One region of the Clostridium septicum genome, then DNA from elsewhere that is predicted to be linked to it. Evidence: riboswitches for the same ligand, from Rfam matches in the RefSeq annotation. Region 1 holds a riboswitch; the other holds the start of a gene.
What was found. Region 1 has a riboswitch for cobalamin ahead of CP523_RS13005 (ABC transporter substrate-binding protein). Riboswitches for the same ligand answer to the same signal wherever they lie in the genome.
Positions count from the first base shown of each region.

Region 2: another riboswitch for cobalamin. It lies ahead of CP523_RS01495 (sirohydrochlorin cobaltochelatase); the one in region 1 lies ahead of CP523_RS13005 (ABC transporter substrate-binding protein).

Region 1 is NZ_CP023671.1:2,841,612-2,845,024, reverse strand. It holds gene CP523_RS13010 (FecCD family ABC transporter permease) at 1-698, opposite strand, end outside; gene CP523_RS13005 (ABC transporter substrate-binding protein) at 685-1,602, opposite strand; cobalamin riboswitch at 1,782-1,956, opposite strand; gene CP523_RS13000 (multifunctional 2',3'-cyclic-nucleotide 2'-phosphodiesterase/3'-nucleotidase/5'-nucleotidase) at 2,129-3,413, opposite strand, start outside.
Region 2 is NZ_CP023671.1:328,022-331,434, reverse strand. It holds gene CP523_RS01505 (PTS lactose/cellobiose transporter subunit IIA) at 1-240, shown strand, start outside; gene CP523_RS01500 (GNAT family N-acetyltransferase) at 647-1,150, shown strand; cobalamin riboswitch at 1,203-1,394, shown strand; gene CP523_RS01495 (sirohydrochlorin cobaltochelatase) at 1,589-2,440, shown strand; gene CP523_RS01490 (cobyrinic acid a,c-diamide synthase CobB) at 2,415-3,413, shown strand, end outside.

The DNA of each region.
Region 1 (3,413 bases):
CCAAAAGTTAACACATCCATTTCCTTACAATACATCATAATTCCTATTATTCCTAATATAAAAAATGGAAATCCACCTTTTAAATAACTCCAACCTCTCATTGAAAAAGAACCCATTTGCCACATAGTTATAGCCTCTATTTTCTCTGTAAATAATGCTGTTATTGTTGTTAAAAGGGCATTAAAAAATAAAGAAAAAACCATTCCTGACAAAATAATAGTGTTATTTGATAACCCTTTGTCTACCTTACTTGCAAAAGTTAATACTATAATCATAGTAAGCAAGCTGCATAAAAAACCAACTAACGGTAATGTGAAGTTTCCAAGGAAGGGAATAGAAACTCCTAAAACTATTATAAGACCAACACCTAAGGATGCTCCTGAAGATACTCCTAAAGTATATGGAGATGCTAAAGGATTTTTAAGAACAGATTGTACTACTGCTCCACTAGCTGCCAAAGCACCTCCCACTACAAAAGCTAATAAAACCCTTGGTAATCTAATACTCCATATTATTGATACATCTTTAGGATCTATACCTGATGAGAGAGGTATATTAAAAACTTTATTTCCTATTATAGAAATAATATCCATAATACTAATATTGGAACTTCCAATGGAAGTTCCAATACAAATTATTAAAAATACCACAGGTATTGATAGTATCATTAATGTATTATTCTTTTTATTTATATTCATTTGGGTAAACTGCCTTAGCCATTTCTTTTAATGCTTTTATAACATTTTGAGATGGTCTTGCTGATGTATTTTTATCTATTCCATACACTGCTCCATCTTTTACTGCTTTCACATTTTCCCAACCTGCTCTACTCTTTATATCATCTACCGCTTTCACACCATTTACTTCTGGCATATTAGTTAAAATAACATCTGGATTAGCAGCTATTATTGACTCTGGACTTGGTGATATCCATGACTTTTCGTTGGCGAATATATTTTCAGCACCAATTATTTCTATCATTTCATTTAAGAAAGTATCTTTACCAAAACTACTTAATTTTGATCCTGAACCTATTTCAAAATAAACTTTCTTTTTATCAGTTATCTTATCACCAATAGCTTTTATATCTGCAACTTCTTTTTTCATGTTATTTATTATTTCATTACCTTTTTTTTCTGTTCCAGTTAATTTAGATATAAACTCTATATCACCATAAATGCCATCTATACTGTAACTACTTGGAATATATGCAACTGGAATTCCAGCTTCCTTTATTAAAGCAAACGGATCTTTATCTCCTGCTTTATTATGTCCTGATGCTATTATTAAATCAGGCTTTAATGCTATAATTGTTTCTGCATCAGGATTTCTAAAATCTATTTTAGGTAAATCCTGATTTACACCTTCTACATCTGCTGAATATTTGTCTATTGCCACTAGTTTATCACTTAAGCCTAATTCAACTAACACTTCTGTATTAGATGGAGCTGTAGAAATTATAGTATTTACTTTCTTTGGTACTTTAAACTCTGTACCTTCTCTATCTTTCATTGTTACTTCTGTTTTTCCGCAACCAACTAAAAGCATAATTGCAAATAACAGAGTACTAACTAATGAAAGAATTCTGTTTCTTTTTTTCATTAAAATTCCTCCTAATTTTATTGTAAGTAATATTAGGGTTTATTTTATAAAGCTATACAGCCTCACAAAATAAAAGACATACTATTTGAAAGTATGCCCAAAATACATAATTGATTAAACCTATTTTAAAAATAAAATAGATTTACAACTCGTATCTTATTATCTCACCCTCAGAAGATAATAATCTAACATATTAGGCAGGTCTCCCGGCTTTACTTCTTTCTACTCTCTTCCCTTCCCATCTTTCTAGACAGTGGTATTTTAAGATTTCGTCCATTACACGGTTACTGGGGTAGCTCAGGATTAAACCTGATTCCCTATTAAGTTAAAAACACCTTATATGATTCAATTTTCATAATGATTATATTACTCTTATTATAGCATGTCAATTAAAATCATTATTATAAAATAATTTCAATATATAATTATAATAGCTTTTAATTTAAACATAAAAAATCCACATTGATATAAATTCCTAAATAATAAAATAAAGTCCTCTTTAATTAAGGACTTTATTTTTTACTAACTATGATATATTTTTCTTCTTTCTAATTACAATACCACCAATTAATGATAATGATCCTAAGAATATTACGAAATTAGGTGCTATTGGTGAACCTGTTTCTGGTAATTTACCATTTGTATTTCCTTCAGGTTTATTAGTATTGTCTGTATCTCCAGGTTTACTTGGATTGCTTGGATTACCTGGTTTTTCTATTTCAGTATCCTTTCCTGCAACTAAAGTTTCTGAATCAAACTTAAAACTTACTTTTCCTAGAGGTTTCAATACATTTATTATTGCATCTCTAATAGGTTCTGCTGTATCAACAACATCTATTGCTCCTGAGAAATCATAATTATCTCCATTAGTTGCCATAAAGTCATTTGTTACTACTGTATAGTATTTATTCATATCTACCTTAGTTCCATCTAACAACTTCATAGATGTAATTCTATTTCCTGCTTCTGCATCTTTGTCATAATAAACTCTTAATCCGTAATATTGTACCCAACCTATTGATTCATTCATAATACCATGCTCTATAACTCTCTTAAGATCTGAACCTTTAAGTTTCATTGTAACTAATGTATTATCAAAAGGCATCACTTCCCACATATCACCTACAGTTATATCACCTGCTGGAAGTGGTTTTCTAAGACCTCCCCCATTAGTTATAGCAATTTGTGTTCCAGAAACTTCAGCCATATACTTAGTTATAAATTGTCCTAATTTTGAAAGACCTTCATATCTATCATGAGTAAGATCTGTATCTACATTTACAACTACTTCATTTAATATAGGAGCTAAATTCTCATTATATTTATCTATAATAGCTTTCATATCTTCATCTTCTGTAAGATCTGATACTCTCTTATAAAGTTCATCTACTTCATGCTCTACTGTTAATTTATTTTCATAATCAAAGTTAAAGTTAAGCTTACCTAAAGCTCTACCATTATATCCAGCTTGAATAATAGCTACATCATTAACTTTTCCATTTACAAATTTATGAGTATGTGATGATATTATTGCATCTATGCCTTTTACTTCTTTAGCTAAGTCTGCTGCTTCACCTTTAATTTCTCCTGTAGTTGAATTTTGCTCACTACCAATATGACCAAGTACAACTACTGCATCAACCTTTTCTTCATTTCTTAAATATTCTACCCATTTCTTAGTGCTTTCTGTTATATCCTTAAATTCTAAATCTTTAACATTATCAGGCTTAGTTTTATATGCTGTTTCTGGAGTTGCAAGACCAATAAGTCCTATAACCTTTCCATTAGTTTCAACTTTTCCATAAGGTTTA
Region 2 (3,413 bases), 890 kb from region 1:
AAAGAAGGAAATTTTGAAGAAGCTAAAACTTTAATTGAAAAATCAAAGAAAGAGATGCATAAAGCACATGCATTTCAAACTGAACTTATAACCAAAGAGGCCTCTGGTGAAAATGTTGTAGTAAATGTTTTATTAGTTCATGCGCAAGATCATTTAATGAATTCCATGAACTATCAACAATTAGCTGAAGAATTTATAACATTATATGAGAGAATTGATAAAATTGAAAAAAGCATATAATATCTAAAAATAAAGAGTGTTTTATCAAAAATATGGTTTACTAATTATTTTTGAGATACTCTAAAAAATAGCACCTAGTAAGAATACTTAATTTTACTAGGTGCTATTATTATATATAATTATATTATCTTTTTTATGAAGTGTAATCTTTATTTTTATAGTAATATTTAAATATTACATTTTACTTTAAATGGAATGAAAAGTAATTTAATTCAATAAAGTACAATTAAATGGATAATATTGTTTTAAATGGTTTGCATATGGGAATTGCAGTTAAATGGAGTAAATTACTTAAAAGTATAGTTAAAATTAAGTAATAAATGGAAAGCCAATTTTACTAAAAGCCTTTTCAATAGTACAATGGCAATTAATTGGCAATGAAAAGGATTTAGGGAGGTAATTACAAATGAAAATTAATGTGTCACTAAGACAGGAGGTATATAGAGATGATGCAATAAATTTAGTTAAGTGGTTAAGAGATAAAGAGGTTACAAAGTATTTAAATGAAGATAAATATGCTAGTGAAAATATTGAAAATCTGCTTAATACAATAAATATTCCAATACTCACTCACTTATTTAATAATAATGGAAAATTTCAAATTATTAATAATAATAAAGAAGCTATTGGTTTTGTTAGATTGGTACCAAAAGGAAATAATGCAGAAATAGTAATAGCTATTGGAGAAAAGGAGTTATGGGGAAAAGGATATGGAAAAGCTGCAATTATAGAAAGTTTAAAGCAAGCATTTTTTGATTGGAGAGTAGATGAGGTTATTGCCAAAATTAGAACTAAAAATATTAGATCAAGAAGAGCCTTTGAAAGTATAGGATTTAAAGAAAATAAAATTTTACAAAATGAAATAATTTATACAATGAGTATATATGAGTTTTTAAAACTTGCAGCTTAAAAAAATTTCCTTTATTGCAATTAAATATTTAATACTGTATAATTGAAGTAATTAAATATTGTCAATTATAGGTTCTTAGATAATTTTATCTAAAGATTAAAAGGGAAAGTGGTGAAAATCTACTGCAGCCCCCGCTACTGTAAAAGCTGACGAATCTCTAAATGGATCCACTGACATTATGTTGGGAAGGAAGAGAAGAGGATGAAGCTTAAGTCAGGAGACCTGCCTATAGTTATGTGCTATCCTTCGGAGGGAAGATAATTAGCAAATGAGCAAAGTTATGTTAAACACGCCTTTAGATTGTTTAAGACTTAAAATCTAATGGTTTATTAAGTTTGTCTTTTGTTAGAATGATTGGTGTCCTAGAAGTTATAGGATGCCTTTTTTATTTTAAATTTCAAATTTTAACGATTAATAAAGGAAGGAATTTTTTATTTTATGAAAAAAGCAATATTAGTAGTAAGCTTTGGTACGAGTTATTTAGATGTGTTAAAAAAATCTATCGAGAAGGCAGAAAATCAAATAGCAGAACAGTTTAAAGAGTATAAGGTTTTTAGAGCATTTACAGCTCATATAATTATAAAAAAATTAAAAGAGAAAAACGGAATATTTATTGATACACCAGAAGAGGCTTTAGACAAGCTATATAAAGATGGCTTTGAAGAAGTTATAATGCAACCTTTACATATCATTCCAGGAGAAGAGTTTCAATACATAAAAAATGTACAAAAAATGTATCAGGATAAATTTAAGTCTTTAAGACTTGGAAGACCGATATTTTACTATCAAGGGATAGAAGATTTACCACAGGATTATTCAATTTTTATAGAAACTATAGAAGACCTATTAAAGGACAAAGAAGGGGTAGTTATGATGGGACATGGAACAGCACATTTTTCAAATGCTGTTTATGGATGTCTGCAAGCTGTACTTCAAGACCATGGATATGAAAATGTCTTTGTAGGAACTGTAGAAGGATATCCAACTTTTGATGTAGTTTTAAAAAGAATAAAAAGAAAAAATATTAAAGAAGTTACATTATTGCCTCTTATGGTTGTAGCAGGAGATCATGCTATAAATGATATGGCATCAGATGAAAAGGATTCTTGGAAATCAATGTTAGAAGCTGAAGGTATAAAGGTAAATATTTATATGCATGGACTAGGAGAAATAGATGCTTTTAATCAGTTATATATAAATAGAATTGAGGATATTATAGAAAATAGATATATAGATGCTGGGGAAACTAAGAAGGGTAGAAAAAATGAAAACAATAATAATTTCATCTAATTGTAGTGGTGGCGGAAAAACTACTTTTACATTAGGGTTAATGAAGGCTTTAAAAAATAGAAATTATAAGGTTCAAGGTTTTAAATCTGGTCCAGATTATATAGATACAGGTTTTCATACAGAGATAACAGGACAAAACTCTAGAAATTTAGATTTACATCTTATGGGAGAAGATGGTGTTAAAGCAAGCTTTTCAAGGGGAAATGGAGATGTAGCAATAATAGAAGGAGCTATGGGGCTTTATGATGGAATTGGAATAACGGAAGAGTGCTCAACTTATAGTATATCAAAGACCTTAAATAATGCTCCAATATTATTAGTAATAAGTCCAAAAGCTCAAAGTACCACTTTATGTGCAGAAATTAATGGAATTAAAGATTTTAGGAATGCAAATATTATAGGAGTTGTTTTAAACTCTATATCAGAAAGCTATTATAATTTATTAAAGAAAAATATAGAAGTAAATTGTAATTTAAAGGTTTTTGGATATATTCCAAAGGAAGAGTCTATTAAACTATCTAGTAGACATTTAGGTTTAGTTCAGAGTATTGAAGTAGATAATTTAAAAGATAAAATTCAAATATGCGCAGACTTAATAGAAAAAAATATAAATTTAGATGAATTAATTAAGGAATTTAAATATATAGAAAAATATGAAGATAAATTTCATATTGGAAATAAAAATTTAAAAATAGCAGTAGCTTATGATGAAGCATTTAGATTTTATTATAAAGAAAATTTAGAGCTTTTAGAAGAGGCAGGAGAAGTTATTTATTTTAGTCCTTTAAAAGATTCTAAACTACCAGAAAATATAGATTTTCTTTATTTAGGTGGAGGTTATCCAGAAGTATTTAAGGAAGAGTTAAGTAAAAATAAATCTATGCTAAATAGTATAAAAAATGCATTAGAAAGCGGAGTTAAATGCTATGGAGAATGTGGTGGACTTATGTATTTAACTGAAAAGATTGATAAT